4 regions of the Aeribacillus sp. FSL K6-8210 genome follow, and region 3 is predicted to be linked to each of the others. Evidence: predicted binding sites of a transcription regulator. Region 3 holds the regulator's gene; each other region holds the start of a gene.

Region 1 (8,242 bases), 1.1 Mb from region 3:
CCCATTCGTCATATAACGAAAGAATCCGTTCATAAGCTTGTTCTTTACCTTTATAATTCATCTTCTCGATCTCAATTTTTTGGCGGACTTGCTGATCCTTCCATAATATTTCCTTAATATGCTTCAAACGCGACGTTCTTTCCAAGATTCGGGAATCATTTTGTTTATCAAGTTTTTTCACAAGCTGTTCATGCTCATTTTGTAAATGCTTTAACAGCTCATCATCCTGTGGACGGAAGAAAAAGAAAACAATGATGAATGGAAGAAACGCTGTTAAAAACAGCCAATTCTTATAAACAAACGAAAGAACAATGGCAAACGCAAAAACAGATAGCAAAGATACAGTGAGAATTTTCCATTTTTTTAATTTTTCCCGATTCTTTTTTTCTCTTTCATTGATTTTTGCTTTTAACTGGGCAATCTGCTCTTTTAAATAATGTTTGTCGGCCGTTTGCGCCATTTCTTGTTCTATGGCTGACTGCTCCTCTATTAATCTTTCCCTTTCAGATGGATCAAGCAGAAAAGATTCGTATTCTTTTATGCGGCGCTCACATTCTTCCAGCGAATATTGGGCACGCTCATATTGTTCATCGAGAAGCTTTTTTCTTTGAAATAATTGTTCATATTTCTTCGCAGCATCCTTTATTTTTTCCTTCATGCGAACAGATGTGTCGATTTTTTTTATAGCATTTTCATCTTGATGGCCGAAAATATAGATGAGCTCCTCATGAATCTGTCCTTCCAGCATTTGTTGTTGAACAATGAAAAGTTTTTGTTCTTCTAATTGTTTTTGGATGAGGGGAAATTGACTTTTTAATTCCTCAAATATTGTCTCGTCAGCTGGACGGCCGTCGATCTTCAAGGCTGATAAGGAATCCTCGATCCCCTTTTCTTTTTCCTGCACCCTTCCCAGCTGTTCTAAAACTTCGTCTCTTCTTGCCGAAAGCTTTTCCAGCCGAACAAACCCGTCCTCCGGGAATTGAATGCCGTCAGGAAAATCTTTTAGCAGCTGCAAGCATTCTTTCCGTCTTTCCAAAAGGGGAAGAACTGCTATTTGTTTTTCCACTTTTTTCCGTTCTGTTTTCAGCATCACCTTCTCGTTCTGGCAGTCCTTCAGCTGCTTCTCTAAGCTGTCCCTTTCTTTGATCAAAAAATTGTAAGCGCGCTGCTGTTCTTTTGCATGTTGCAGTTCTGCAAAGTCCTCCTTCAGTTCATTTAACGATCTGTTCAGCAACGGTTTTCGTCCGTTCGGTTTATACAAATCCTCCTGCTCTCTCTGCAGTTTCTCCTCTAAACGATATAACTGATCAGATCCGAATACACTTGTTAAAAATAAATATTTTCCCAGCTTCTCACGATTCAGCTCATACACTTTTTGCAGCCCGAATAAATCAAAGGAAAAAATCGCTTGATATGTTGGTCTGTCGGTTCCTTTTAAAATTTCAGCCAGCTCTTTATCCCCTCCTGTCCGTCCATCCTGGAAATAAAGAGTTACATCCCCCGCTGCGGCTCTCCCTTTTACGCGCTCCACTTTTACTGTTCCGAAATTTTCACATTCAATGATTAATGCCCCGCCGTATTTTCCGCCCGCTTTCGGTTCGAACCGTTTATCCGGATGCTGTTTAACGGGAAATCCGAACAGCATGCTATGGATAAAAGACATCAGCGTCGATTTTCCGGCTTCATTTAAACCGTAAATGACTTGTATGCCATGATCCGAAAATGAAATTTTTTTATCTGCAAATTTTCCGTAGCCATAAATATGCAGTTCTTTTATTTTCATCTTATCACCTTTTTTACGACCGCTTCCATTCTTGCTTAAACAGCTCATAATAAATCATTGTTTTCGCTTCTTTTATCAATTCTTCTTTTTCATTTTCTGTGAAAGATTGAAAGAAACGCCGAAATAAACGATTTTTATATAAAGGCTCCATCGCTTCGTCAAATTGATGAAAATGATCCAAAATTTGTTCAAAATCTTTCGAAATGTAAGAGGAGGAGAAAAAGTCGTCGCTCGGCACGATTTGATGCTGAATGGAAACAATCCAAACGAATTCGTTCTTTCCTTCTTCCTCTTCATTCAATATTTGCGCAAGCTCATCCAAATGATCCTGATCCATAAGATCCCAAAACAATGATGAAGCTCCATCTAGCATAATTGTCAAAAGAGCCGAGCCATTTCGTCTCTGCTGTTCCTTTACCGCTCGAATATGATCATATAGCTCGCCAACAGCAGCTATTTCATTTACAGAGAGCTTGATTTCATTCCAAAGTATGTCAAATACCGGCACAAATCGGTACGAGCTTTTCCCGCCTTCTGCTAATTCTACAAGATACACTCCCTTTTCTCCCGTTTCTTTTTTATGGCGGCCTTGGATATTTCCCGGATAAATAATCGGAGGGTCGGAATGATGTAAAATTTGCCGTTTATGTATATGTCCTAAAGCCCAATAATCAAAATCTTTTTCCAATAAATTTTGAATCGTAAAAGGACAATACGGCTCATGTCCTTCCGTCCCTGACGCGGTGCCGTGAAGAAGACCGATATGAAGCGGCGCTTCGTTTCTTTTTTGAAATTTATAGACAATATTTTCTGTAACCGAACGAGTCGGATAGCTGTAGCCGTAAATGTTGGCTAAAACCTTTCCGTCGCGGACAAACGGTATACATTCTACATCACGATCGGAAAAAATATGAACGTTTTCAGGCCATTGAATATGAACCCAATTACCTCCTGTATGATCATGATTTCCAAAAATAATAAAAACTTGGATGCCTTCTTCATTGAGCCGTTCAAACTGTTTCTTTAATCTCAACTGGGCTTTCAAACTGCGATCTTCGTCATCATACAAATCTCCTGCGATCAGTATAAAATCGACTTTTTCTTTTGCCGCCAGTTCAATTACACGTTCAAATGCCGTAAAAGTACTTTCTTGAATTCTTTTAAAGATGCTTTCCGGCAAATGCTCAAGCCCTGTGAACGGACTATCTAAATGCAAATCTGCCGTATGTATAAATGTTATGCGGCGAGTCATAGTCTCCCTCTTTCCACTTGTTTCCGGAACGTACGTTTGCTTTTCCATATTATATCATTTTAATGTGAAAAAATACATCCCGGTACCCGGGCCCCCTGCCAAAAAATTTTAAAAAAAGCTGAAAGGATTTTTTTTCAGGAAAAAGAAATATATTTTTTAAAAAAGGAGGATGTTTGAAATGCCGACATATTTTTTAACTGCGTTTACAAACAAAGGAGAACTGCTTTTAAATGAAAAGTTTGAAGCAAATTCAGAACAAGAGGCAAAAGAAATCGGTTCAGAAATATTGAAGGAGCATCAATGTTTAAATACCGCGCATCGCTTAGTTACTTCTTCTGGCCGGCTTGTTTTATTTCATCGCTAAAACTTAACAGGATTGACAGTCCACAAAAGAATGACAGGGGAAGTCTTTCACAACAAAAATACTGCGCGGCATAAGCCGCTCGCGATATTCATCCTGCTCCCAAAATTTTATGAGGCTAATTTAAAATATCTAAATGGATATGACGCTTTTTAGCCATTTACCCGTGTGGAAAAATTGTAGTGGGCATCTAAAATCAGTTTTTTCCTAGTCCCCTGCATTTTGTGGGGGGCATTTTTCTTTCCAAAACTGCCTCCCAAAAATTAGGATGATTTTGGTTCTGGAGCTTACTAAAATCCCGATCACAACAATGCTAATAATGGTCGCGACGACATCATGTTTAAGAACTAAATTTGAAAAAGTAATAGCTAAAAGACCGACTATTCCAATTATGATGAACATCTTATTATCTCCCATTTTGTTCACAGAGCCCCCTTCAATATCATCCCATTAATTTAAAAAATCATTATGGCTAACATGATGAAACAGATTTATCAGAGGCTGTCCAAGAAGTCCTAAAAATAAAAGCAAGTAGAGAAAGAGCTCGTATTTCTCTACTTGCTTTTGTATGTTTTGTCTGAAGTCTGCCGGCTACGTTTGTTGCAGATTAATGGCGCAATCGCTTTTATGATTAAGTCTCGCGATCTCATCTATTAAAATTTGTTCTAAAGTGTTTTTAGGGAAATACGGGAATCGTTCTCCATTTTCGACGTTCCCAAGCTCCTGTTTTCTATCGGGCCCTCCTTTCAACACGACCCGATACGTTGTGGAGCGTAAAATTATCAATTTTCGCCATAAAGAGCGTTTAGCAATTTGATTTTTTCATTTGTATAATGTTTAAAGCCATCGTTATACGATTTCGGATCTTTCGGATTGGCGAAATGAGTGATTTCCCGGGAAACCGGGTCGATCAATTTGCTTGATGCCCCGCAGCCTAATCCGATAATCGTTTGCATTTCTTCCATGATGATTATATTGTATATACTCTCATAACCCTTCCGGGAATATCCGACATTTTCTAAATTTCCTAAAATATTTTTTTGACGGTACAAATAATAAGGCTCATAATGATTGGCCTTTGTCCATTCAACCGCTTTATTCATCATTTTTTCTACTTCGCTTCGTTCAGCTACTTTATATTTTTCTTTGTTTTTTGTCATTTCCGATGCCCGCTTAAAGGAAAGCGTGTGGACAGTCAATGATTCAGGCATCAATTTGGCTGTCTCCTCAAGGGTGAACTCAAATTCTTTTAACCCTTCCCCCGGCAGTCCAATAATTAAATCCATGTTGATGTTGTTGATGCCCATTTCCCTAGCTAAATGAAATTTTTCAATCGTCTCCTCAACTGTATGATGTCTTCCGATTGCTTTCAATGTTTCCTGTATATATGATTGAGGATTAATGCTGATTCTGTCTATGTTCCATTTTTTTAAAACATTCAGCTTCTCTCTTGTAATTGTATCCGGCCTGCCGGCTTCTACTGTGATTTCCCGAATGCGATCAACATTTGGAAAAGATGTATACATTTCTTCATAAAGCATATCCATTTCTTCTGCCGTAATGCTTGTCGGTGTCCCTCCGCCGTAATAAACGGTCGTAATATTTATGCCTCGTTCTTTTAACCATTCGCCGATCATTCTCATTTCATAATGCAGACCGCCGAGAAAAGAATCAACTTTTCCTTGCTTGCCGCCAATAGCATAGGCAGGAAAGGTACAATATGCACATTTTGTCGGGCAAAAAGGAATGCCGATATATATACTTACTTCTTTTGTCAAATTGTAAAGATCAGGAACAACAGTTAATTGTTTTTCTACAATTTGTTCCATGATGCGAATTTTTTCATTTGATACGAGCAAATCTTCTTTTAATTGTTTATAAATTTCTTCATTTTTTCTTCCTTCAAGCTTCTTTTTATGAAAAAGCTTAGTGGGTCGAACACCTGTTAAAATCCCCCATTTTTGCGTAATTCCCGTATACTGTTGAAGAGCTGTTACATAAACATTCAATACCGCCTGCTTCATTTGTTTGAATTGTTCTTTTTCATCTGTTGCGGTAAAGCTTTTTTCTAAAAAAGCTTCATACGTTTTTCCTTCTGCTTTTAGCTCGCAAGCCAACCGAAAATCACTCTGTCTGAATTCGAAATTGAATAATGCTTCGATATCATGTTCAGAAGGTTTTAAAAAAATTTCGGCTTCTTCAAAAAACAAATTAGATATTAACTGAAGAGGCCGCATAAAACGTTCATCATTTATGCCGCTGATTTGAATGCGCATGTGATCACCTTGTCGAATAGAATAAAACTCCTTATAGTGTACTAAAGGGGATTTTTTCAGTCAATACGAAAAAAACATCCTAAGAAGCGGATGTTTTTTATCTGTTTTTAATTTTATTTAAAAATTTAATTGGGTATTGTTTTCGGAAATGCTCTTTTACCATATATGAAACGCCTTGTTCATCATTCGACCTCGTGATCCAGTCTGCTGCCCGTTTTACTTCAAACGGAGCATTCCCCATCGCAACCCCCAAACCTGCCTGCTGGATCATATCCAAGTCGTCAAGGCCGTCGCCGATTGCGACCATTTCATCCAGCTTAATGCCTAAATGATTGCCAAGTACCTGCAAGCCATTCAGTTTAGATATTCCCTTTGGAACAATTTCAATTTTTCCGTCATGAATCTCGATCACATCTACATCATAAAAAGAATCAAGTATCGTTTTTTCCGCCTCTTTCAATTCCTCCTTCGTATCAAAATATACATCAATTTTTGGGGCAGCTACTGGCTCATCAATTAACGCATCAGCAAGAGATTCTACAAATTGAATTGGATAAAAAAGCGGATCTGACGAATTCAATAGCATTTTGCTTACAAGATTTGAAGAGATTTTTTTCCGGTTGCCGATCGAAAAACGCTCATGAATGATTCGAATATTACAATTAAAATATTCGAGCACTTGCACAATATTAAATGTTTTTTCTTCTGAAATTCGCTTCACATAAAGAGGTTCATCTAAACGGTTTCCGATGAACGCTCCCCCATGAGTAATTAAGTGGCTGTCTATTTTGAGCGCCTTTGCAACTTTTTTTGCCGATTGAAAATGGCGGTTCGTCACCAAAGTAATATATACATCCTTTTTTTGAACAAATTCTATCGCATCCTTCGTAGAATGCTGAAGGCGTCCATTTGAACGGAGGAGCGTTCCGTCGATATTTAAGGCAAGCAAGCGGTAGAGCATGTGTTGTCCCCCTTCTCTTGTTGTTAAATTCTATTATGAAAATATGTCCTTGTGAGACAAATTAGAACTTTTGTGTACTAAAGGAAGGGGAAACATTATGACACCGATTCATATTGAACAGAAAACATTTCATTTAGTACTAGGGCAACAGCGCCAATGACCGTCGCTTGATCTCCCAGCTTTGACAACACAATTTCTGTTTTTTTCGCTTGCTCTGTCAAAGCTCTTTGTTCAACCACTTCTTGAATCGGAGTTAAAATAAAATTCTTTGCCTTTGCCAATCCGCCCCCAATAATAATCCGCTCTGGATTGAATAAATGGATAATGTTCATGATGGCAATTCCTAAATACCTGCCAGTCTCCTCTAATATGTCTTTAGCAAGCAGGTCTCCTTCTAATGCAGCCTCATAAATCAGTTGTCCGTTCACATTTTCTATCATTCCGTTTGTCCGTTCTATTAATTTCGTTTTATACCCAAGGGATATTTTGTTTAATGTACGCTGTTTAATCCCTTCAGACCCAACAAGTGCCTCTAAACATCCGTCATTCCCACACGAACATTTCAAACCGCTGCTTTCTATAAACATATGGCCGATTTCACCCGCTAGTCCGTTCGTTCCATGAAACAGCTTCTTATTTAAAATAAAACCTGCCCCAACCCCATGACTGATCTTAATGCATACAAGATTGCTAATTCCCACCCCGCTGCCAAACCAGTTTTCGCCTATTGCCATGGCACGAACATCATTTTCAATTTTGACAGGAAGACGAAATTCTTTTTCAAGCTCTTTTTTTAACGGTACATTTCGATGCTGCAATTGGGGAGCAAAACCGCTTGAACCTTCATCTGCGTCAATCCTGCCATGAATACCGATGCCAATTCCTACGAATTTTTTTAATTCTATACAAGCTTCATCCATCATAATGTAAAGCTGTTTGGCAATCATTTGGAATAAACGTGAACTCGTCATCTCTTCTTTCATCGTGATTGTTTTATATAAAAGTGTTTGAGCGTTTAAATCCGTGATGGCAAATCGGATTTCCCTCGGGCTGATATCAATACCGAAAACATAAAAATTTGATGAGTTGATTTTCAGCAAAATGGGTTTTCTTCCCCCGCTGGAAGATCCGGTCTGCCACTCTTTTACCAATCCTTCTTCCAACAATTCATTTACAATATTTGTGACTGTCGGAGGTGTTAATTTTGTTTCTTTCGCAATGTCAGATCTTGAAATCGATCCGTGTGTCCGAATTGTATTAAGAATTAAAGATTTATTCAATGATTTCATTAATTGGAAACTGCCGACAATTTTTTCATCTTTCATGACAACCACCCCGAAATATACAGAGGCTCGTAATGTAAACCCTTACATTTTAGTATCTCAATGAATCAAGGTTTTCGCAAGTAATATTTTATTAGAAATTCCTACAGCTCGACGCTGAAAGAGGAAATGAATAGAGTATGAAAGGGGATTTCTCCCCTTTCATTTTTCATAATTTATTTTTCTAATAATGGATTTCAGAAATTTTAACAGCTGTTTTTCCTCCAGGTATGTCTAAATCAATCGAATTTCCTCTCATTTCAAGCAGCAGCTGATTACCGATGGGA
Region 2 (8,242 bases), 200 kb from region 3:
ACGAACGCGCTCTCACGATTATTCATGAACAAATGGAAGCGATGAAAAAAGGAGATTTTACAGATAAAGAATTGGAACAAACGAAAGCGGTGATCAAAAATCAGTTGCTGGAAACAATCGATACCCCTTACGGAATGACGGAAGTGCTGTACCACAATGTTGTTGCGAAAACAAACCGAACTATTGAAGAATGGATCGAAGGGGTAGAAAAGGTCCAAAAAGACGAAATCGTCCAGCTTGCTGAAAAAATTCAACTGGATACGGTTTATTTTTTGAAAGGGGGCGGATCTTTATGATAAAAGAAATTACATTCGATCAACTGAAAGAAACGTATTATTATAAGAAAATGGAAAATGGATTAGATGTTTATGTCCTTCCAAAACAAGGGATTCATAAAACGTATGCGACATTCACCACTAAATACGGTTCTATTGACAATAAATTCGTTCCAATTGGAAAAGAGGAAATCGTTCACGTCCCGGACGGCATTGCTCACTTTTTGGAACATAAGCTTTTTGAAAAAAAGGATGGGGACGTATTTCAACAGTTTAGTGAACAAGGGGCATCGGCCAATGCATTTACATCCTTCACGAGAACGGCATATCTTTTTTCCAGCACGGCAAATGTTGAAAAAAATTTAGAAACGTTAGTAGATTTTGTCCAAAGTCCTTATTTTACTGACCAATCCGTTGAAAAAGAAAAAGGCATTATAGGTCAAGAAATCAACATGTACCAAGACAATCCTGATTGGCGGCTTTATTTTGGACTCATCCAAAACATGTATGAAAGCCATCCAGTACGGATTGACATTGCCGGCACAATTGATTCGATAAATCAAATTACAAAAGAGCAGCTTTATGAATGCTACGAAACGTTTTACCATCCCAGCAACATGCTCCTGTTTGTGATCGGGCCTGTTCAACCGGAAAAAATTATCAAGCAAGTGGAAGAGAATCAGGCAAAAAAAGATTTTAAAAAGCCAACCAATATTGTTCGTGAACAAGTACAGGAAAGAGATGAAGTGTTTAAAACGAGTGAAAAAATTTATATGAATGTCAAGTCGTCGAAATGCTTAGTCGGCTTAAAGGCAAAACATCCTTTCCGAAAAGGGGAAGAGCTGCTTACGCATGAGCTTTCCATGAATTTAATTTTAGAAATGCTTTTTGGCAAAAGCTCAAAGCTTTATTTGGAATTGTATGAAAAAGGGCTCATTGATGATACGTTCAGCTTCGATTATACAGAGGAGTACAGCTTCGGTTTTGCTATGGTCGGCGGCGATACCGACCGGCCGGATGAGCTGAGTGAATATATAAAAGAAGCTCTTATGAAAAGCAAGCAATCGTTATTTACCGATGAGCAGCTGGAAGCCGCCAAAAAGAAAAAAATCGGCTCTTTTTTAAGGGCTTTTAATTCTCCTGAATTTATCGCCAATCAATTTACCCGGTATCAATTTAACGAAATGAATCTGTTCGATGTTGTGCAAGCTTTAGAAAATGTAAACATGGACACGATTGAAGCAGTTTTAAAAGAAGCGATTGATGAAGATTATTTAACAGTTTTCCAAGTTTTGCCGAAATCATAATATTGCGGAGGGGAAATCTTGAAAACAGCGTTAGTAACTGGAGCCAGCGGAGGAATCGGAAAAGCGGTTGTAGAAAAATTGGCTCAGGAAGGATATCAAATTTATGCTCAATACTTTCGAAACATTGAACCGTTAAAAGAAGCAATGAAGTTATATGATCAGATTATTCCAGTTTATGCGGATTTGTCATCGGAAAGCGGGACGGAACAATTACTTGAAAACATTCCATCTTCTATAGATGCTCTTATTTTTGCTAACGGTATTTCCCACTACGGACTGATTCAAGACGTTTTGATGGAAGATTATCAAAAAATTATACAGCTTCATCTCACGTCACCCTTTTTTATTACTCAAAAAGTAGTCAGTGGAATGATAAGAAAACAAAAAGGAAGCATTCTTTTTATCTCCTCTATATGGGGGCAGACAGGAGCGAGCTGTGAAGCTTTGTATTCCATGGCAAAAGGGGGGCAAATTTCCTTTGTGAAAGCACTAGCGAAGGAATTAGCGCCTTCCAATATTCGCGTCAACGCCGTTGCGCCAGGCATGATCGATACAAGTATGAATGATCGATTCTCTCCTGAAGAATTGGAAGATATTAAAAACAGCATCCCCCTTGAAAGAAATGGAAAGCCTGAAGAAGTGGCGAATGTTGTTTTATTCCTTATTAGCGAGCAAGCTTCCTACATTACAGGTCAGGTCATTTCTGTCAATGGAGGATGGTACTGCTGATTCCCTCTCCGTATAAAAACTGCATGATCAAGGGAAAATAAAAATTGATTAAACGATAAAGGAGGGGAACATATGTCAGTATTGGAAAATTGGAATCAATGGAAAGATTTTTTGGCGGATCGCCTTCAGCAAGCAGAAAGAGGCGGATTGTCCCAAGAGGTTATTTCCAATTTAGCGTATGAAATCGGTGATTATTTAGCAAAGCAAGTGGAGCCGAAAAACCCTGAAGAAAAAATTCTTCACGATCTGTGGAGTGTCGCTTCAAAAGAGGAGCAACATGCAATCGCCAACATGATGGTGAAACTTGTTCAAAATGACAGCGTCCATTAGGATGTTTTTCATTTATTACTGTCAAGTTAGGGCACTTGGTGAAATGACCAAGATGCCCTTTATTTTTTCCTTGCAATTATCCTTTCTTCTTTATCTAAAATGATTTATTATAAATTTATAGGTGTGTTATTTGGGGGTCTTTGAAGGTGGAAAAAACTGAATGGTATTTAGAATATAAAATTCAAAAAAACCGGCCGGGGCTGCTGGGAGATGTTTCGTCTTTGCTCGGTATGCTGAACATTAATATCGTTACGATTAACGGCGTTGATGATATGCGCCGCGGGATGCTTCTGCGCTGCGAAACGATTGAACAAATTAAAAGGCTTGAATCTATTCTGAATACGATGGACAACATAACAGTGACAAAATTGCGGCAGCCTAAGCTGAGAGATCGTCTTGCTGTCCGTCATGGCTTTTATATTCAACGGGATGCAGATGATAAAAAGACGTTCCGTTTTGTTCGCGATGAGCTTGGTATTCTCGTTGATTTTATGGCCGAGCTCTTTAAACAAGACGGTCATAAATTAATCGGCATACGCGGAATGCCGCGTGTCGGAAAAACAGAATCGATCGTAGCGGCGAGCGTCTGTGCGAATAAAAGATGGCTTTTTCTCTCTTCAACCATGCTGAAGCAAACTGTCCGGGAAAGGCTGATTGCTGATGAATACCGGACAGATAACGTGTTTATTTTAGATGGAATCGTCACGATGAAAAGAGGCTCTGAACAGCATTTGCAATTAGTTCGGGAAGTGATGCAGCTTCCGGCAACGAAAGTCGTGGAGCATCCAGATATTTTCGTTCAGAGCTCCGAATATACTTTGGATGATTTCGACTACATTATTGAACTAAGACATCACCCTGATGAAGAAATTACGTATGACGTTGTAGAAAATAATCATCAGCCGTTTGGCCACTCAATTTATAATGGATTTGATTTTTAGAAAGGTGGGTGCGTTTTGAGCGAGTTAGGTAACCATCTGAGACAAGCTAGGCTGGAAAAAAACATTTCACTCGATGACTTGCAGGAAATAACTAAAATTCAAAAGCGCTATTTAATCGGCATTGAGGAAGGAAACTACTCGATCATGCCGGGGAATTTTTATGTGCGTGCGTTTATTAAACAATACGCGGAAGCGGTTGACCTTGATCCGGATGTTTTATTTGAACAGTATAAAAATGAAATACCAAGTACATATGATGAGATACCTGAGAAATTGTCCCGCGTTCAAACGCATAAAGAGCTTCCAAAGCCGGCTTCCAAATTTTTAGAGCTGTTACCGAAGCTTGCCGTCATCGCTGTTATTATTTTGGTGGCGATTATCGTTTGGGTGCTTTCCCAGCGTGGAAGCACAGATGAAGGCGTTCAGACGGAGGACGATACAAAATCCGTCAAAATAGAAACCTCTGGCGTGGAGCCTGAGAAAAAAGAGCAAAATAATATTGTCGATGAAAAAGACCGTTCGGTTGAAGAAACAGAACAAGAGGAGAAAAAAGATGAGAACGCCGAAAATGAAACGAAGCAAACATTGACGGTAAAAGAAGTAAGAGGGAAAGAAACCGTATATGAATTGTCCAATGCGGACAAATTGGTGATCGATATTTCAACCAATGGGAATTCGTGGATAGAAGTGAAGAACGGAAAAGGAAAATCGTTTTTTGCAGGAATGATGCGACAAAATGAGCAGAAAACGGTTGATGTAACAGCGGAAGAAGAAGCAAAAATCGTTATAGGCGATGCTCGATTTACGACCATTCAAGTGAATGGAGAAGCCGTTTCTTATGAAACGGATCCGAATAAAATGGTTCGGCAGGATATTATCATTTTAAATAACAAGAATGAATAAGTCATCGTACGAGATGGCTTATTCTTTCTTACTTTATGCTAGTGGAGGTACAAAATGAATTTGCCTAATCGAATCACTGTATCAAGAATTATGCTAATTCCAATATTTATGATTGTGATGCTGGGCGATTTTAACTGGGGAAATTGGTCGGTCGGTGAAGTAGTTATTCCTGTCAATCATGTCGTTGGTGCCCTCATTTTTATTTTAGCTTCGACGACCGATTGGATTGATGGATATTATGCACGCAAGCTTGGACTTGTGACAAATTTAGGAAAGTTTTTAGATCCTCTTGCCGATAAATTGCTCGTTTCTTCAGCTCTTATCATATTGGTGGAAATAGGTGCTGCTCCGTCTTGGATTGTCATTCTGATCATCAGCCGTGAATTTGCCGTAACCGGATTGCGTTTAGTTCTGGCTGGTGAAGGAGAAGTCGTAGCAGCTAACATGCTCGGCAAAATAAAAACATGGACGCAGATCGTGGCTATTTCCGCTTTGCTTTTACATAATATACCTTTTGAATGGATTTCGTTTCCATTTGCAGACATTGCTTTGTGGGTTGCGCTCTTTTTTACCATTTTATCTGGATGGGACTATTTCATGAAAAACAAACACGCGTTTGTCAATTCGAAATAACCATGTGGAGGATATTGTATGAATGTGAATGCTGAAATTATTGCTGTCGGTTCAGAACTGTTGCTTGGACAGATCGCCAACACAAACGCCCAATTTATATCAAAAAAGCTTGCTGAAATAGGTGTTAATGTTTTTTATCATACGGTCGTTGGAGACAATGCTGAGAGGCTAGAGCATGCGATCAAAACGGCAAAAAAACGGTCGAATTGCATCATTTTTACCGGCGGGCTCGGCCCGACAAAAGATGATTTGACGAAAGAAACGATTGCACGTATTTTGAATAAACGCCTCGTGATCGACGAGGCGGCGATGAAAAACATTGAGGATTTTTTTAAACGGACGAAACGGACAATGTCGGAAAACAATCGGAAACAAGCATTAGTTTTGGAAGGTTCTACTGTTTTACCAAATCATTACGGAATGGCGCCAGGAATGGCGTTAGAGGCGAACGGAATTATATATTTGCTCATGCCGGGTGTTCCGAAAGAAATGAAGCCGATGTTTATCAACTACGGTGTGCCGTTTTTGCAATATCATTACGGGTTAAAAGAAAAAATCATCTCGCGTGTGCTTCGTTTCTTTGGCATCGGTGAATCTCAGCTTGAAACAGATATAGAGGATCTGATTGATCAGCAAACAAATCCGACCATCGCGCCGCTGGCAAAAGACGGCGAAGTAACATTGCGCCTGACAGCAAAACATGAAGATGAGTCGACTGCGCTGAAGCTGATTGACGAAACAGAAAAAAAGATTTTAAGCCGTGTCGGCCGATATTTTTATGGACACGGTGAAACTTCGATCCAAGAGCAGCTTATGAAGCTTTTAAAAGAAAAGCAATATACTATTTCGGCTGCAGAAAGTTTGACGGGCGGTCTTTTTTCCGAACAGCTGACCCATTTTCCGGGCGCTTCGAATATTGTGCTTGGAGGAATTGTCTGCTATACAAACGAAGTGAAGCAGCATGTTCTTGGCGTGTCGGAAGAAACGTTGAAAACAAAAGGAGCCGTTAGCTCTGAATGTGCGAAAGAAATGGCGGAAAATATAAAAAAATTGACCGGCAGCAATATCGGCATCAGCTTTACGGGAGTGGCAGGACCTGATCCTTCTGAAGGAAAAGAAGTTGGAACTGTCTATATCGGCATTCAATTCGACGATCGGCCGACAGCAGTCTTTGAGCTTCATCTTTCCGGTACTCGGGAAGGGATCAGGCACAGAACGGCAAATTATGGCTGCTACTATGTAATGAATGTAATAAAGGAAATGGAAAACCGGTTATGAGCGTCTTCATCCGGTTTTTTAATTTTTATATAATGAAAATTAAAAAACGAATAAATGTTCCCTTTTTTCTTGGCAAACAGGAAAAAACACGGTATATTTATTTTGAAGCTATCAATTTTTTAAGGAGGAAATTGTATTGAATCATGATCGTCAAGCTGCCTTGGAAATGGCGTTAAAACAGATTGAAAAACAATTCGGAAAAGGTTCGATAATGAAGCTTGGAGAACAAGCTGAGCGAAAAGTTTCAACAGTTCCAAGCGGATCGCTGGCATTGGATGCAGCTCTTGGCGTCGGCGGATATCCTCGAGGTCGGATTATTGAAATATATGGACCGGAAAGCTCCGGTAAAACGACAGTGGCCCTTCATGCCATTGCTGAAGTTCAAGCTCTAGGCGGGCAAGCAGCGTTCATCGATGCGGAACATGCGCTCGACCCTGTCTATGCGCAAAATTTAGGTGTTAATATTGATGAACTGCTTTTGTCGCAGCCCGATACCGGCGAGCAGGCTCTTGAGATTGCAGAAGCTCTCGTTCGCAGCGGTGCAGTCGACATCATTGTCATTGACTCGGTCGCAGCACTCGTCCCAAAAGCGGAAATTGAAGGCGAAATGGGCGATGCGCATGTCGGATTGCAGGCGCGTCTTATGTCGCAAGCGCTTCGGAAGCTTTCAGGAGCCATCAGCAAGTCGAAAACCATTGCGATTTTTATTAATCAAATAAGGGAAAAAGTGGGCGTCATGTTCGGAAATCCCGAGACAACTCCAGGGGGACGCGCGCTGAAATTTTACTCATCTGTCCGCCTTGAAGTGCGCAGAGCTGAACAGCTGAAACAAGGAAATGATATGGTAGGAAACAAAACGAAAATTAAAGTTGTCAAAAACAAAGTAGCGCCTCCTTTTAGAACGGCAGAAGTTGATATCATGTACGGGGAAGGGATTTCAAAAGAAGGAGAAATCATCGACCTGGGAACGGAATTGGATATTATACAAAAAAGCGGTTCGTGGTATTCTTACCAAGAGGAGCGTTTAGGACAAGGAAGAGAAAATGCAAAGCAATTTTTGCGCGAAAATCCGGATATTCGCGATGCCATTCAGCAAGAAATTCGCAAGGCATATGGCCTTGAAACGAATGAACCTGTGCAAGAGGGGCAGGAAACGTTCGAGCTTTTGGATGAATAATGTACGCACATCTTAGCGTAAGGCTGGCGAAGTAGCCGGTCTTATTTTTTTGGTCAAAAAAAGCCCCATCCTTTGTTCGACAAGATGAAAACTTGACAAGGGTTATTCCCACATTTAAAATGGATATGTATATTTTTTCATTTTTGCAATATATTTAACATATTTTTTTGGAAAATGTTATCGGGAGAGTAAATGTGTAATGCCGACACTTTCTTTGTGACAAGTTCATAGCAAGAGGAGGTGAAAGAATGGAACTCATTGAAATCATCTCCATTTTGCTTGGCCTAATCGTCGGTGCAGTTGTTGGTTATTTTGTTCGAAAATCCATTGCTGAAGCGAAAATAGCGGGTGCAAAAAACGCCGCGGAACAAATTCTTGAAGATGCTAAGCGTGAAGCTGAAGCAACGAAAAAAGAAGCGCTTCTGGAAGCAAAGGATGAAATTCATAAGCTTCGTTTGGAAGTAGAAAAAGAAATTCGCGAAAGAAGAAATGAACTTCAAAAACAAGAAAACCGTTTAATGCAAAAAGAGGAGAATCTCGATCGAAAAGATGAATCATTAGATAAGCGTGAGGCGATGCTAGATAAAAAAGAAGATTCTCTAAATGAAAGACAACAGCATATTGAAGAGATGGAAAGCAAAGTGGAAAAGATGGTGCAAGAAGGACAAA
Region 3 (8,242 bases):
GCAGATAAAACAAAGCGATCTCGATTAAACCAATTAGGGTTTTCAGGGTTAATGTTCATAAATTTCGTCCACAGCGCATAAGCCATTGGTGCGGCGCCCATTGGCATTCCAGGATGTCCGGAATTCGCCTTTTCAATCGCGTCAATGGATAATGTTCGAATCGTCATGATGGATAAATCTTGAATGGAATGAGTCACCATTATCATCCTCTCATCTGTATTTTCAGTTTATAATCTTATCTTTATTGTTGCAATAAGGCAACACCCATCCGTTAATGCAGCCTTTTATTTTTAAATTTTTTCAATTTTTCCGGTGTAACATCATTACCTTTCGGATCAATCACTGTAACATTTTTTAAGGTGTTTTGAAAATCCCGACGAAACGACTCTAAATATTCCTGCCTTAATTGCTGCTGCTCAAGCTTTTCCTCTTGCGTCAATCCTTCTGACTTAGACTTTTTAGATAGTTCATTAATACGGTTAAGTTTTTCTTTTGAAATCATAAGCTGAACCCCTTGTATATTTTTGCCGCGCTCTTTTATCATACTAAATGCGACCACTAATGACAACAATTATTGCTATGATTCTCCTTTTTCTGACAAAAATTGTTGATATCTGCGATGGACAGTAGCTTTTGAAACGTCATAGCCGAATCCTCTTAATGTTGCCGCTATTTCTGAAAATGTCAGGCCGTTTTTCCGCAATCGGTCAATCTCCTCGATCGGAACTTCTTTTCGCTCTCTTTTATAGGAAGAATTTCTATTCTTTAAATTTTTTTCAGGCCTGTACCCATTTTGTATAGCTCTCAACATTCCCCGCTTTATTTTCAAATTATGAATTTTTCGTTGATATTCTTCGACAATTCCTATGATTTCAAGCACCATCGTGTCTGATTCAGACAGTTCCATCTCCCCGCGATGGGCAGCGGTGAAAATTTTCACACCTTGTTTCAAAATGGAATGGACAATGGCGATTTTGGCATTCCCTCTGCCAATTCTTGTTTCATCCTGTATTAATACCGCTTCAATTTCTTTCTCCTCAATCAATTCCAGCAGTTGAAAAACCCCTTCACGATCAACATCATACCCGCTCGCTTTTTCTTCTATCACTTCAACAACTTCCATACCGTTTTCAGCTGCGAGCTTTAACAGCTCGTCCTTCTGTCTTTTCAAAGATGTTTCCTGCTCATCTTTTTCAGTGCTGACTCTTGCATAAACGACTGCTCTCATGTTAAATGCTCCTTGCGGTTATTCTTTGTTTGCCAAATATTCAGCATTGTAGTATTTATTTTTTTCAATCGGAATGACGATTGTTTCCCCCGGTTTTACAACAAGGCTTTGGAGATTGTTTCGCTCCTGAACCCATTTAACAAACTCTGAATGAGACATATTGTCATATTCTTTATATTCATCAGCGATTTTCCACAAACTGTCCCCTTCCTTCACTTGAACCTCCAAATAATGATCGAGCTCTTCCCTTTCTCCAGTATACGAAATCGCCAAAACTGCCGCCATGATGACAAGGAAAAAAGAAACGATGTAAGACCATGATAATTTATCCATTTAGAACCGCCCCCTGAAACAGAATATTTGTTCGGTTTTTTGTTTTTAAGTATAAAAGGGAACACATGTTTCTGTCAAGCAAATATTCGAACTTACGTTTGCTTTTTTGGAAAAATCATGCTATAATCGACACAAATTGATATGACTGAGGTGCTTGACATGTCAACAAAATTATCTAAGAGACAACAAGATATTTTGAACTTCATTAAGGAGGAAGTAAAAAAGAAAGGATACCCTCCCTCTGTAAGAGAAATCGGCGAAGCGGTCGGTCTTGCCTCCAGTTCAACTGTTCACGGGCATTTAGCAAAGCTTGAGAGCAAAGGACTGATTAGAAGAGACCCCACAAAGCCGAGAGCCATTGAAATTTTGGACGATGATGGCAGCCACCTTCTAACAAACAATGTGATCAACGTGCCGGTCATCGGAAAAGTGACGGCTGGTATTCCGATCACTGCCGTTGAAAACATCGAAGAATATTTTCCGCTTCCGAATCATATTGCATCAGGTGATGATCAACTTTTCATGCTTGAAGTAGTCGGAGAAAGCATGATCGAAGCAGGCATTCTGGACGGAGATTTAGTTATTGTCAGACAGCAGCAAACAGCCAATAACGGCGACATCGTTGTCGCGCTCACAGACGACAATGAAGCGACCGTAAAAAGGTTTTTCAAAGAAAAAGACTTTATACGGCTTCAGCCGGAAAACCCAACAATGGAACCGATTATTTTAAAAAATGTGACAATACTCGGAAAAGTGATCGGGCTATACCGTTCCATACACTGAATATTCGATGTCTCAAAACAGGTGAGGCATCCTTTTTCTTTTTATAAAATTTTCAAAATTCCCTCTCTTAGCGATGTTAAATTTTTAAAAATGTTTTCTAATCAATATGTATGCAGACAAGCTAGATTCAATGAAACAAATTTCAGGCGCCTTCTCCGCGCCTGCATGCAAAGCTATTATGCAACAATTCTCAACAGTCATTGTTTTTTGATTTATTTTGTTGTAGAATTTTTTATTGTAGATTTCGCTTCCTTAGTCAGTGCCGGGATGATTTACTGAATTGTTTGAATTCTTCTAACTGCTTAAATTTTAGGTATAGGAGAGGTGCTATGAATCAATTACTTATGAAACAAAGTGAACTGGAAAATGCAAAGCAATATGTCAATGAAGTATTTCAATCCGTGCAAGAAAAAAATCCGAATGAGCCTGAGTTTCTTCAAGCTGTAAAAGAAATATTTGACTCGCTTGTGCCTGTATTTGCTCAACATCCTACATATATAAAACACGGAATACTTGAAAGAATTGTTGAGCCGGAAAGATTGATCATTTTTCGCGTTCCATGGGTGGATGACGAAGGAAAAGTGCGTGTAAACCGCGGATTTAGAGTGCAATATAATAGTGCAATTGGGCCATATAAAGGAGGCTTGCGCTTTCACCCGACCGTCAACGCCAGCATTATTAAATTTTTAGGATTTGAACAAATCTTCAAAAATTCATTGACTGGGCAGCCGATCGGCGGAGGAAAAGGCGGATCTGATTTTGATCCGAAAGGTAAATCAGATGGGGAAATTATGAGATTTACACAAAGCTTTATGACAGAGCTTTACAAACATATTGGACCAGATATTGACGTTCCTGCCGGTGATATTGGAGTTGGCGCAAGAGAGATCGGATACTTGTTTGGCCAATATAAAAGAATACGCGGCGGATTTGAAGCTGGGGTGTTAACCGGAAAAGGCATTGGTTACGGCGGAAGCCTAGCGAGAACCGAAGCGACAGGGTATGGAACTGTTTATTTTGTTGAAGAAATGCTTAAAGACCATGGATTAAGCTTCAAAGGAAGCACAGTTGTTGTCTCTGGTTCTGGGAACGTTGCCATATATGCGATTGAAAAAGCAACACAATTAGGTGCAAAAGTTGTCGCATGCAGCGACTCTGATGGCTACATTTTTGATAAAAATGGAATTAATCTTGAAACGGTTAGAAGGTTAAAAGAAGTTGAAAGAAAAAGAATTAAAGAGTATGTAAATGAACATCCTCATGCAGAATATTATGAAGGCTGTTCCGGAATTTGGTCCATTCCGTGCGATATTGCCCTCCCATGCGCTACTCAAAATGAAATCGATAAAAAAGCAGCTGAACTCCTTGTTTCCAACGGACTCAAAGCTGTTGGAGAAGGCGCCAACATGCCGTCTACATTAGAAGCGATCGACGTGTTTTTATCAAACAATATTCTTTTTGGACCTGCAAAAGCTGCTAACGCAGGCGGAGTTGCTGTTTCAGCATTAGAAATGGCTCAAAACAGCGCAAGATTATCTTGGAGCTTTGAAGATGTCGACGCAAAATTACGTGATATCATGAAGAACATTTACCGAAATTGCGTCAACGCTGCAAATGAATACGGCTGCTCCGGAAATCTTGTCGTCGGCGCTAACATTGCAGGATTTAAAAAAGTCGCTGATGCAATGGTAGAACAAGGAGTCATTTAAAAGATAGAAAAATGGTCATTTCCATCATTTATTCTTTATAGTGAGTAAACATATATGATAATCGCTAAAGCTTTACCTAACCTGCTTTGGCGATTCATCATGCTCACTATAATACCCCATCTTAACTTGAGTGAATAGAAATTGACATCACACCGATCCAAATTCACTCTTCTTTATTTCCACGATTGGATCAAATTTTTCTCTATCAGTGTATCCCATTCAATGAGAGAATTGAAGTTTTATGTCAGATTATCTTACATATTTTTTTACGCTGATGCCTGGACTGATTGTCTCTTGCTTTTTAATTAAAAAAGACAGATTGCGCTGATGTTCGTTTTTCTGCTTCTTCTCTTCTTTACTCTCAATATTTTGTATCATTAAGTATAAAATTTATAGAAACAAAGTAACTGCTATTAAAATTGATTTTTCCAATTAAAACATTTTATTATTGATGTGGTTGCCCCTTTTATCCAGCGCCAACAACCTTCAGCACAAATACTTGTTCATCTAAAAAACACCGAATACGACCCGCCCTTCCTCCAAATGAAACGGCGGTATTTTCACTGACTGACTTTGGATAAGACGATTCGTTGACGATGTACTACCGACTTTACATGCATCACGTAAAAATGCTAAACTGAACGCAGACAAAATCGACATGCGCCCTAACCGAAAATACAGATCTTTTGCAACGCAAACATATTTCTGGAAGTCATTCGGGGGGGGAACAAAATGATTTATCATTTAGCAGGAAAACTTGCAATATTGATCATTAAAATTTTTAGTTTGCTAGAAGTCAAAGGCAAGCAGCATATTCCGGCAGACCATCGTTTTATTGTTACATGCTCTCATCGCAGCTGGGTAGATGTAGTCTTGCTCGCCGCAGCACTTTTTCCAATTCATGTCCATTATATGGCCAAAAAAGAATTGTTTCAGAACACGCTCATAGGTTGGTTTTTGAAAAAGATGCATGCTTTTCCAGTTAATCGTGAAAATCCTGGACCGAGCGCACTAAAAATTCCTTTGAAACTGTTAAAAGAAAATAAAGTTGTTGGAATTTTCCCGAGCGGCACAAGAACAGACGAGGAAGTTCCTTTAAAAAGAGGCGCGGTTACAATTGCGATGAAAGCCGGCGTTCCCATATTGCCTGCAACCTATCATGGTCCAAAAAGTTTAAAAGATTTTTTTGCCGGGAAAAAAGCTGTCGTTGCATTTGGCGAACCAATCTATTTAGAGAAAAATGCAAATCAAATTGATGATGCGCTTCAACAGCTTGAACATAAGCTGAAAGCTCTTGAAAAAAGCATAAACGACTAAACATTGACGTTTCTGATCAGCTTGTCATTTTTAGACAAACTGATCAGAAAGCTAAAGGCGAAGTAAAGTTCTGATATTTTCATTTATCGATCTAGTTCGATCCACTTATTTGTCTTCAAAGGCGGTTTGTACGCACGAAGTTTATCTATTAATATAGAGGGATTGTCTGCAAAAATCATAAACTGTTTATGCGTTTCAGGCATGAAGCCTCCCTCTACCGCATTCTCAATCATCTGTTTTACCGGCGTGTAATAGTCATCGATATTTAACAACGCCACAGGCTTTTCATGAATCCCAAGCTGCCCCCAGCTAACCGCTTCAAATATTTCCTCAAAAGTACCATAGCCTCCGGGAAGAGCAATGAACGCATCTGAAAGCTCTCCCATTTTTGCTTTCCGCTCATGCATATCATTGACTTCATAAAGCTGAGTGAGATGCTTGTGGACAACCTCTCCTTGAAATAAATTCGTCGGCATAACGCCCAATACGGTGCCTCCTAACTCTAATACGGTGTTTGCAATCACTCCCATCAGACCAATGCTGGAGCCTCCATATACGAGCTCAAGCCTGTTTTTTACCAATTCTTCTCCCAGTTTGATAGCTGCTTCTTTATACTTAGGATTTGTTCCCGGATTCGATCCTGCAAAAACACAAACACGTCTCATATTACCACTCCTGCTTCTTCTCTAAACGTTCTGACGAATGAGAAAGTCCTATTAAAAGCTGTGAATGGGATATTTCCATCACAGCTTTTTTACAAAATTATTGAAAAATCTGACTGATTTTCTCTATTTCTTCCTTTGTTAACTGGACATCTAACGTTTTTAAATTGTCAAGTACCTGTTCCGGCTTCTTCGCACCAGGGATGATCGCATCGATGGAATCGACCGTTAAATACCATGCTAGCACAACGTGAGCAATTTCAGCATTTTTCGCTTCTGCGATTGGACGCAATTGCTCGACTTTTTCGAGATTACGCGCAAATGCTTCCCCTTGAAACAAAGGATTTTGTGCACGTGAATCATTGAACTTCGCATCTTTCGAATATTTTCCGCTTAATAGACCTGAGGCAAGTGGAAAATATGGTATAAACGATATTCCATTTTCCGCTGTGTAAGGAAGCAAATCTTTTTCTGCTTGTCGTTTAAATAAGTTATATTCGGACTGAATTACATCGACATACCCATCTTTGTTCGCTTCCTTTAATTGTTCGAGCGAGAAGTTCGATACACCGATCGCACGAATTTTCCCTTCATCCTTAAGCTTCTTCAATTCACCGACAGCTTCATCCTTCGGTGTCGTTTCGTCCGGAAAATGAATGTAATATAAATCTATGTAATCCGTTTTTAAGCGTTTCAGGCTGCCCTCGACCGACTCGCGAAGGAAATCGGGAGAGTTATCAAGAACAACTTTTCCGTCTACAAATTTGTGAGCACCTTTAGTAGCAATGACTACTTCATCACGACGGCCAAACTCCTTGACGACTTCACCGATAATTTCTTCCGAACGCTCAGGACCGTAATAAAATGCCGTATCCAAAAAATTTATTCCATGATCCAAAGCTGTACGAACGATTTCTTTCCCAGTTTCATCGTCAAGGTTTGGAAAAATGTTGTGCCCGCCAACAGCATTTGTTCCAAGTCCGATTGGGTTCACATATATATCGGTCTTGCCTAATCTAGTCTTTTTTGTCACAATATTTCAACTCCTTTCATTTACATTATAACAAATTCTATCAGAAAAATCAGTTTTTTAACTAATAAGCTATTAAATATTATTATGGCTTTATAAATGAAATTATGAAAGGATTCTTTTATTCATTTTCAAGCAGCAGTTGCTCGACTGTTTATTGTTTGTTCCATTATGTTCAAATTCTTGAGGTTGTCTAAAGCATCATAAAAATATCTTAAGCAACTGCAGCCTGCTGCAATAACAAAATAAAGAGGGGGCTGTCTAATAAGTCGATTTTCCGGCTTATAGACGCTCCTTTAATGTTTTGGAAACGCTGATATATCAATGCTTATGATGTTTCGTTTTCAGTGGATTTTGACTTTCTGGACAACCTCTTTATTTTATGGACTTATCGGACAGACAATTTTTTTCAATCTTGTTTATATCCTTCAGAAGTCTTATGAAGGATTTTTCTTTTGCTCTCTTTCTTCATTAGGTTCTTCAAAAGTTTTATGACGGACATTCAGCACATACAATCGCTTCTTGTTGGACTTCATTGCCTCTATAAAGAACATTTATAAATTTTATTTCATTATTTTTGTCCTTCACAGTTGTATTTCTCAAAATCTTTCATTTTAGCAACTCGTCGGACAGCCCCACTGTTTGCTTGAAAGCAATTCCGTCCTTTACTTTCAATCTTTTTATTTAGAAGGATATTCTTTTTTTCGGCAATTATATCAATTAATTAAAACAGAATAAAGCATTACTGAAAAATTGCAAATTAGTGTCTGTCAAAACATTTATTTTGCGAATACTTATCTTGATTTCATAAAATCCACCGAACGCTCACGATTTTTTATTGTAAATCTTGTGGAATTCGGCAGCTCTGTTAATATATTTGATGCACAAGGTTCAAAGTTGATAAACATTTTTTCAAATATAAGAACTCCCGCACTTTGACGAAACTTTTTGGCATTACGGATCATTTTTGATCCGCTTTGCGTGGAATTAAGCAGCTCTTTTGATATATGATGTACGAGCCTTGAGAATTACAAACATTTACAAATGAAAGAGCACGCCCAATTTCCTTCCGCATTTTGTTATAAACATTTTGGAATGACGGCCAATTGATTGCTGGCAACATTTTGATCCAATTTACTTGCTTTTATTGGTATCTTTCACAGCTTATTTTTGATAAAGC
Region 4 (8,242 bases), 540 kb from region 3:
AAAGAGAACAGCTATTCACGGAAGTTATGAAAACTTGCGTCAATTATCTTAATTGAACCGCCGTATACGGAACCGTACGTACGGTGGTGTGAGAGGACGGGAGTTAATCGCTCCCTCCTACTCGATTTATACGCGCCATCCGCGTTCATATTGTGTCGGCGATTCAATTTTTGCGTTTAGTTCATTAGCTGCATGGTAAGGCCAATATGGATTTCTCAATAATTCGCGGGCGACAAAAATAAGATCCGCCCGGTTGTTTTTTAAAATCTCTTCCGCCTGCAAAGGTGAAGTAATTAAGCCGACTGCCCCTGTTTTGATGTTTGCTTCCTGTCTGATTTTTTCGCTAAATGGCACTTGGTACCCGGGATAAACATCTATATTTGCCGGGACAAGCCCTCCTGAGCTGACATCAATCAAATCGACACCATCCTCTTTCAGCCATTTAGCAATTTGTACGTAATCATTTATCGTCGATCCGCCTTCAACATAGTCACTGGCGGAAACACGAACAAACAACGGGCCTTCCCACACTTTCCTTACGGCTTGGATAACCTCTTTTAAAAACCGGTAGCGGTTCTCTAAGCTTCCTCCGTACTCATCATTGCGCTTGTTTGATAGCGGAGATAAAAATTCGTTAATGAGATAACCGTGGGCTGCATGGATTTCGATGATATCAAAGCCTGCGTCCTTAGCTCGTTTTGCTCCTAATTGAAATTTTTCAACCGTTTCTTTTATTTGTTCTTTTGTCAGTTCTTTCGGTGTACGGCTGTTTTGATCAAAAGGAATTGAAGATGGGGCGAATATGTCTCCGCTCACATTTGACTTTCTTCCTGCATGAGCAAGCTGGATACCTGTTTTCGCTCCGTATGATTTGATTTGCTGCACAAGTTCAGCCAATTTTATAATATGGTCATCTTCCCATATACCGAGGTCCAATTCAGAAATTCTGCCTTCCGGCGTAACAGCTGTTGCTTCAAGAATGATGAGGCCCACCTGTCCCACCGCTCTTGAAATGTAATGTGTGAAATGAAAATCTTCAAGAAATCCTTTTTTATTTGCGGCTGAGTACATGCACATCGGCGACATGACAATTCGATTTTTCAATGTGACATCTTTAATCGTAAATGGAGAAAATAATAATCGGTCTTTCATCTTTTATTCGCCTCCCTAAATATTTCCTTTGAAATTTTAGCAATTATGATTATTTTTGTCATATGATCTGCTTGGTAAATATAAAAAAGGGGTTCAGTATTGCTCGCTGAACCCGAATCCGATTTCAGATTATTGTTCGTTCACCAGTTTTTCCTCCAAAGCGCTGTTTAATTCTTTTGACCGTTCGACTGCCCGTTTCACACAGCTTATAATAGCTTCATCTACGTGATGATCGTTTAAGACGCTTAAGCCGGCTTCAGTTGTGCCGCCTGGGCTCATTATTTCTTTTCTTAGAGTAGACGGCTCTTTGTCAGACGTTTTTAACATTAATGCTGCCCCATAAAGTGTTTGAACAATGAGGGAGCGCGCCATGGACTTTTCTAACCCGATTTCTTCTGCTGCTTTTTCCATTGCTTCTACTATGTAATAAATATAGGCTGGTCCGCTTCCTGCCAGTCCTGTGACGGCATCGAGCTTGTCTTCTTCAACAATTTCAACTGTTCCGATCAATTGAAACAGTTCAACAGCTGCTGACAGGTCACCATCCGTTGCATATTGTCCTTGTGCCAAGGCGGTTGCTGATTGTCTGATGGTAGCGGACGTATTCGGCATTGCTCGAATGACGGGAATACGTTTGTTGAATAATGTTTCAATTGCTTTCGTTGAAACGCCTGCGAGCATGGAAATAACAAGATGGTTTTCTGTTGCGTATTCGCGGACTGTTTTTACTGCCTCGTCAACGTCCTTCGGCTTCATCGCGAAAAAAATCGTTTTTGTGTTGTCAAACAAATGCTTTTTATCTTTTGTCATCGTGACGCCGTATGTTTTTTGCAGCTCCTCGAGCCGCTTTTCATTGGAACGGTTTGTCACAACGATCTCTTCTCTCCGGCACTTGTTCCCGTTGATCAATCCGGATATAATAGCTTCCGCCATAGATCCGGCTCCGATAAATCCAAACTTGTACATAAAAAGAGACTCCTTCCTGATTGTTTTATATGTTTCTTTTGAACTTCTTCCCTATAAACTTAGTTTAAAAGAGAAGAGATTCAGTTGGAAAGGTAGCGAGAAAACGTTTTACTATTCATCTGTTAAGCAACAGAAGCGCATGCTTTGGATAGGCTTGTATGATGAAATGTTTCCCTGCCTTAAATTCTAAAAGCGTTGTAGAATTAATTTTTTATCAGTTCCTACGGCTTGTCAAGTATACTTATGAATTATTTGAATAAAATGACAAATTGATTTATCATGTGTAAAATAAGTTATATTAAAAAATTAAAGGCGGTTTGCAAAAATGTTCAGCAAAGATGCAATTTATAAAATAACGATCCCTATACCTTATCCGATTAAAGATGTGAACGTGTATGTTGTAAAAGGGGACGCATTGACATTAGTGGATGCAGGGATGAAAACGGAGGAAGCGTGGAGAGTTTTTGAACATAAGCTGAAGGAAATAGGGCTTGTGCCTGAGGATATTGAGCAAGTCATTCTTACCCACCATCATCCTGACCATATCGGTTTGCTCGATTTTTTTGATGGCGATCTTCGTGTTTTGGGCCATCGTTTGCTTGCTCCTTGGCTTTCTCATGATGTGCGTTTTTTTGATCGGCAAAAGGAATTTTTTTTAGAATTGTTGAAGCAGTTTGCCGTCCCAGAGTCGTTTAAGTCACACTTAGATCATCTTGATCTTTCCTTATATCCACGCAATCATCCGCTGACCTCCTCCATTCAAGAAGGAGATGAAATAGACGGGATGCCTGGGTTTACAGTCATTGAGACTCCTGGACATGCCCAAAGCCATATCGTTTTGTACAATGAGGAAGACTGCCGAATGATCGGCGGCGATCATTTGCTGAAAACCATTTCCTCCAATCCTGTTCTTGAAATGCCGTATGAAGGAAAAGAGCGTCCAAAACCTCAGCTGCAATATAATGAATCTTTGAAAAAGCTTTTGCATATTCCGATTTCTGTTGTCTTTCCGGGTCATAAAGATGAATTTTTCGATCCTCACCTGTTGATTCGGAACCGTTTAGACAAACAGCATGAACGCGCGCTCACCGTATTAAAGCATTTAGAAAAACAGGAAATGACGGTGTTTGCTCTTTGCAAGCTTCTTTTTCCGTCTGCTTATCAACAAGAGCTTTTATTTGCTATATCAGAAACTGTTGCTCAGCTTGATTATTTAGAACAATATGGAAAAATTAACAAAAGAATAGAAAATGGCGTTTTACTTTTTTCCGCGCAACGAAGAGGTGACAAATAAATGAATTCGCGGCTTAAAGATCGATTGGTAGTTATTACGGGGGCATCGAGCGGGATCGGGGAAAAAATCGCAAGGATCGTTGCAGAAAGCGGTGGACATTTAGTTTTGCTGGCTAGGAGGAAGGATCGTCTCAAGAAACTTTCGGATGAGCTTCAAGCCTCTCACTCTATTTCTTGTACATATTACGAACTGGATGTCAGTGACCTTGACGCAGTTTCCGAAGTATTTACGGACATCACAGAGAATTTTGACCGAGTGGATGTTTTAGTCAATAATGCTGGTTTTGGTATTTTTCGAAATGCAGAGGAAGCAACATTCGAAGAGATGCAGCAAATGTTTAAAGTAAATGTGTTCGGATTAATTGCTGCGACAAAGCTGGTTCTTCCGAAGATGCTGGCCCAACGGGAAGGGCATATTATTAATGTCGCCTCTCAGGCTGGCAAAATAGCTACTCCGAAATCAAGCATCTATTCTGCTACAAAACATGCTGTTTTAGGCTTTACGAACAGCTTGCGGATGGAAGTGGCGGACCGCGGGATTTTTGTAACATCTGTCAATCCGGGTCCAATTGAAACGGATTTTTTCAATCTTGCCGATACGTCAGGGGATTATGTGAAAAACGTCCAACGCTGGATGCTTAATCCGGAAGCTGTTGCACAAAAAATCGTGAGCGTGATGCTGACAAATAAACGGGAAATTAATATGCCTGTTTGGATGGAGCTTGGCGGGCTTGTTTATCGTCTTATGCCCTCCCTATTTGAAAAAGTTGCCGGAAATTTGTTTCGGCAAAAATGACCGGGAGCATGATGCAGGAAATGAACAGAAAGCTGAAGGCGGACTTTTCGCTAAAATCTCCGCTCTCACTTCTGAAAAGGCGCGTCAAGCGTCTTTTTATTTTGACAAAAAATTCAGCTCTTTCACCGATTTGTCTCCAACTTAAATCTTCTAAAAAACGCGGCTGTATTTTGAATAAGCTTTCCAAGCTTAATATCTGTTTTTCGATGCCGTACTTCGTTGTTATGCTTCTTTTGTACCGCGAAAAATGGCGCAAATTCCCATTGAAATCGAACGTATATTCCCATACAATAAAAATAAAATAAAACCGAACATACATTCTCATGAGGGGATGATGGAATGAATTATGAATCGTTTCCAAACCGGCATATATTATGCATCGATATGAAAAGCTTTTATGCGAGCTGTGCGGCGGTCATACTTGGGCTTGATCCTTTAACAGCCCACATTGCTATCGTTGGGGACAAAGAGCGGACAGGAAGCATTGTATTGGCCGCTTCACCAAAACTGAAGGAAGATTTCGGAATTCAAACCGGATCCCGCTTATTTCAAATTCCAAACGACCCCCGCATCCGCCTCATCACTCCGAAAATGGCGACGTATTTACGGATTTCTGCTGAAATTACTCGGCTGCTGAACCGCTATGTTCCGAAAGAAAACATCCATGTTTACAGCGTAGATGAATGTTTTATTACTGCGGATGGAACAGAAAGACTTTGGGGGGATGCGCATAGTCTGGCCGAAAAAATTGTGGAAGATTTACGAAATGAATTTTCTCTCCCATGCGCGGTTGGGATCGGTCCAAACATATTGATGGCGAAGCTTTGTCTAGATTTGGAGGCGAAAAAGAAAGGTATAGCGGAATGGACGTATGATGATGTCAAAACGAAGCTGTGGAGCATCAAGCCGTTGCGTAAGATGTGGGGGATTGGGGCAAGACTTGAAAAAACGTTAAATCGAATGGGAATTTTTACAGTCGGTCAGCTCGCAAATTATCCGTTAGAGCTCCTTGAAAAGAAGTTCGGCGTCATGGGGAATCAGCTTTATTACCACGCATGGGGAATAGATCTTTCCGACATAGGCTCTCCGATTATGCTGGGGCAAATCAGTTTTGGAAAAAATCAAATATTGCTTCGCGACTATCCGGACCCCGAAGAGGTGAAATGCGTCATCTTAGAAATGTGCGAGGAAGTGGCAAAAAGAGCGAGGGAACACCGGATGGCGGGGAGAACAATCAGCCTTGGAATCGGCTACAGCCAAAAGGAAGGCGGGGGAGGATTTTACCGTTCAAAAACGATGGATGTCTCAACAAATATTACGATGGATCTTTATCGAGCCTGCCTTTTGCTGTTTGATCGTTTTTATGAGGGGAAGACAGTCAGAAAAATTTCCATCTCTCTTTCCAACGTGGAAAAAGACAGCGGCATGCAGCTTGATTTGTTTAGGCCGAACCGCATAAAAGAGCATCGTTTAGGATATGTAATGGATGCGATTCGGAACAAGCACGGCTCCAATGCACTGCTGCGCGCTGTTTCGTATACGAAGGCAGGAACGAGTCTTCACCGCAACAAGCTGATCGGCGGGCATTATGCGTAACGAATATGAAGAAAAGAAAGCAAAGGATGGGATAAACAATGATTCAGGATCGTGGAAGCATAAAATGGACAGCTATGATGCTGCCCGAGCATGTGAAATTACTAAGGAAATACAATGAAAGTTTAGATAAAGTCGAAAAACCGGTTTTAGATGAACAAAAATATGAAGAATTTAATGAAGTTATCTGTGAGGCTATGGAAGAGAACATTACTCTACAATTCACCTATTATCAAAAAGGTGAAATAAAGAAGCTTGTCGGCAATATTCATTATATCGATCAGCTAAAAAGAGAATTACGAATTGTTGATTACTTGACTAAAAAACATGTTTTAAAATTAGGAGATATTATTGAAATTGAGCAATACTAAGAAAACAGCATTAGAAATACAAACTTAATAGGGGTAGCGTAAGGTCAGGAAAATGCAGATTTACAACGCTTAGAAAATGACGATAATTAACAGCCCAATTGTAATGCACCCCTTTGTCAAGACACAAATTGATAATATTTAAGTTATCCATTCTCTCCTTTCGCTATGAATGTGGTACGTGTGCGATAAAGGCTTGACATGGAGCCTCTACGGGCACGATTTTTTGCGCTGGAGCGATGGACAGATAACATCGCATGGCTAAAACAGCCTATCATGCCCGTCTCTCCATATAAAGCCTCTCATCACGTTCGATGGTTAGGATGCTTGAACCATCTTAGGTTGCTTGTACACTGTTGCTGGCGTCAAATAGTCCAAAGATTGGTGAGGTCGGTCTGTATTATAGAACGTAACATAGAGTCGAATGCCTTTTCGCAACTCTTTAGGATTCTCGAATTCATTGAGATAGATACATTCATACTTTAAAGCTCTAAAGAATCGTTCCGTACGACTATTGTCTGTTGCTCGTCCTTTGCCATCCATTGATACCTGGATGCCATACTCTTTCAACAGCCCGAGATAGTCAGCGTTTGTAAAATGGCTGCCCTGGTCACTATTGATGATGGCCGGCTTACCATGACGCAATGCCCGTTTAAGACAGTTGATGACAAATCCTTTCTCCAGCGTACTAGATAACTCGTAATCGATCACTTTGCGGCTGAACCAGTCGATGATGGTAAACAGATACATAAAGCCCCGTCCCATACGAAGGTAGGTGATATCCACTCCCCACACATGGTTCGGATGGGTGATCTCCAATCCACGGAGCAGGTAAGGTCGGCAGTACTTGGCATGTAGCCTCTTACTAAGGTTGGGTTTTGGGTAAATAGCTTGTATACCCATAAGGCGCATGAGACGGCGTACGCGTTTACGATTCACATCAAATCCTTTCTCACGAAGTTTCGCAGTCATGCGCCTGTAGCCAAAGTAGGGATGAACTGTATAAAGCATATCCATTTCGTGCATGAGCATGATGTTTTCTGAGCTTTCTGTTTGCCCCTTTGATTGGCGATACACGCTAGTACGATGAATACCTAATAACTGTGCCTGACGCTTGATGCTGATCGATGGGTGATTGAATTCGACCATAGCCTTTCGTTCGTCAACAGACTTATTTGAGCCCAGATTTTTTTTTCAGCCAGTCAACTTCAACCGTTAACTGACCTACCAATTTCTCTAAATTTTCTTGTTTGGCCTCATATTCTTTACGGATTTTATCCACTTCGCTTGAGCCTTTTTCAAAGACCATCGAGGATCGTTCTAGAAATTCTGCTTTCCAACGACTGACCATGACTGGGCTTAATTCATATTTGGCGGCTATTTCATTGACGGTTTGCTCTTCACGCAACACCTCAAGAACCACCTTAGCTTTAAATTCTGCGGTATATCGGTTTCTTTTTTTCATGGTATCATTATAACTTATTTATCACGCTCATGTGTCTCACCTTATGGGAGCATTATAAATTTCTAAAAATTTGAGAAATTGGGCTTTTTGCTACTCTACCATCGGCGTCCTATAATGGAATAACTAAAACATGATCTCAATCTTAAAATCAATTAATTTTTCTTTCACTAAAAAAGCACCCGTTAGTGAATAAGTGACATTCACGGTTAACAAAAAACAATTAAGTTTCACTCTGCCACTATAGGGTCATTTTCTGGAATAAGTAAGAGAATTATTTTCTTAGCTCCTGTAATAATTTACACTTATTAAAAAAGGACGCACCCCAAACTTTGACATTAGCTGTGTCAGGGCGTCCACAACAAGAGTGTTGGGGCATGAAGAAAAAGCGTTTTTGTAGCTATCAACTTCTTAAAGCCTCTCAGAAGCCCTCACAGGCTTTCTAAGGGCTATCCTATTCTATTTCCGCCAAAAAGTTGAACAGTCTGCTTTATCCTGAATATTAAATTCAATCATTTTCTCCAGCAACTCGTAATTTACCGGCTCATTCCACGGAATTCGAAACAAGCCTTTGGTAGCGCTGTAGCCAGCTTGGGCGATTTCATCGGCAAA

What was found. The regulator LexA, encoded in region 3, represses DNA repair genes until DNA is damaged. The targets are predictions, from matches to a motif close to CGAACATATGTTCG.
Region 1: a site for LexA is predicted at 3,061-3,074, ahead of NSQ41_RS15070 (DNA repair exonuclease). Genes of this name have one in related genera too.
Region 2: a site for LexA is predicted at 6,444-6,457, ahead of recA (recombinase RecA). Genes of this name have one in related genera too.
Region 4: a site for LexA is predicted at 4,478-4,491, ahead of NSQ41_RS12455 (UV damage repair protein UvrX). Genes of this name have one in related genera too.

Annotation. Positions count from the first base shown of each region.
Region 1 covers NZ_CP150172.1:3,106,282-3,114,523, forward strand. The annotation lists gene NSQ41_RS15065 (AAA family ATPase) at 1-1,783, opposite strand, end outside; gene NSQ41_RS15070 (DNA repair exonuclease) at 1,797-3,035, opposite strand; gene NSQ41_RS15075 (YhzD family protein) at 3,214-3,399, shown strand; gene NSQ41_RS15080 (coproporphyrinogen III oxidase) at 4,179-5,672, opposite strand; gene NSQ41_RS15085 (Cof-type HAD-IIB family hydrolase) at 5,770-6,633, opposite strand; gene NSQ41_RS15090 (ROK family transcriptional regulator) at 6,729-7,958, opposite strand; gene NSQ41_RS15095 (GreA/GreB family elongation factor) at 8,140-8,242, opposite strand, start outside.
Region 2 covers NZ_CP150172.1:2,241,390-2,249,631, reverse strand. The annotation lists gene NSQ41_RS10715 (pitrilysin family protein) at 1-296, shown strand, start outside; gene NSQ41_RS10710 (pitrilysin family protein) at 293-1,582, shown strand; gene NSQ41_RS10705 (SDR family oxidoreductase) at 1,601-2,311, shown strand; gene NSQ41_RS10700 (DUF3243 domain-containing protein) at 2,384-2,641, shown strand; gene NSQ41_RS10695 (YmfK family protein) at 2,788-3,582, shown strand; gene NSQ41_RS10690 (RodZ domain-containing protein) at 3,598-4,485, shown strand; gene pgsA (CDP-diacylglycerol--glycerol-3-phosphate 3-phosphatidyltransferase) at 4,540-5,118, shown strand; gene NSQ41_RS10680 (competence/damage-inducible protein A) at 5,143-6,396, shown strand; gene recA (recombinase RecA) at 6,563-7,573, shown strand; gene rny (ribonuclease Y) at 7,822-8,242, shown strand, end outside.
Region 3 covers NZ_CP150172.1:2,040,315-2,048,556, forward strand. The annotation lists gene tkt (transketolase) at 1-200, opposite strand, end outside; gene NSQ41_RS09810 (DUF896 domain-containing protein) at 272-502, opposite strand; gene NSQ41_RS09815 (recombinase family protein) at 578-1,228, opposite strand; gene NSQ41_RS09820 (LysM peptidoglycan-binding domain-containing protein) at 1,247-1,561, opposite strand; gene lexA (transcriptional repressor LexA) at 1,721-2,344, shown strand; gene gdhA (NADP-specific glutamate dehydrogenase) at 2,674-4,053, shown strand; gene NSQ41_RS09835 (lysophospholipid acyltransferase family protein) at 4,786-5,370, shown strand; gene NSQ41_RS09840 (TIGR00730 family Rossman fold protein) at 5,454-6,035, opposite strand; gene NSQ41_RS09845 (aldo/keto reductase) at 6,133-7,065, opposite strand; gene NSQ41_RS09850 (alpha/beta hydrolase) at 8,227-8,242, opposite strand, start outside.
Region 4 covers NZ_CP150172.1:2,581,042-2,589,283, reverse strand. The annotation lists gene namA (NADPH dehydrogenase NamA) at 127-1,152, opposite strand; gene proC (pyrroline-5-carboxylate reductase) at 1,282-2,118, opposite strand; gene NSQ41_RS12465 (MBL fold metallo-hydrolase) at 2,444-3,412, shown strand; gene NSQ41_RS12460 (SDR family oxidoreductase) at 3,413-4,207, shown strand; gene NSQ41_RS12455 (UV damage repair protein UvrX) at 4,547-5,803, shown strand; gene NSQ41_RS12450 (YolD-like family protein) at 5,842-6,171, shown strand; one part of gene NSQ41_RS12445 (IS3 family transposase) at 6,487-7,362, opposite strand; one part of gene NSQ41_RS12445 (IS3 family transposase) at 7,364-7,633, opposite strand; gene NSQ41_RS12440 (iron chaperone) at 8,090-8,242, opposite strand, start outside.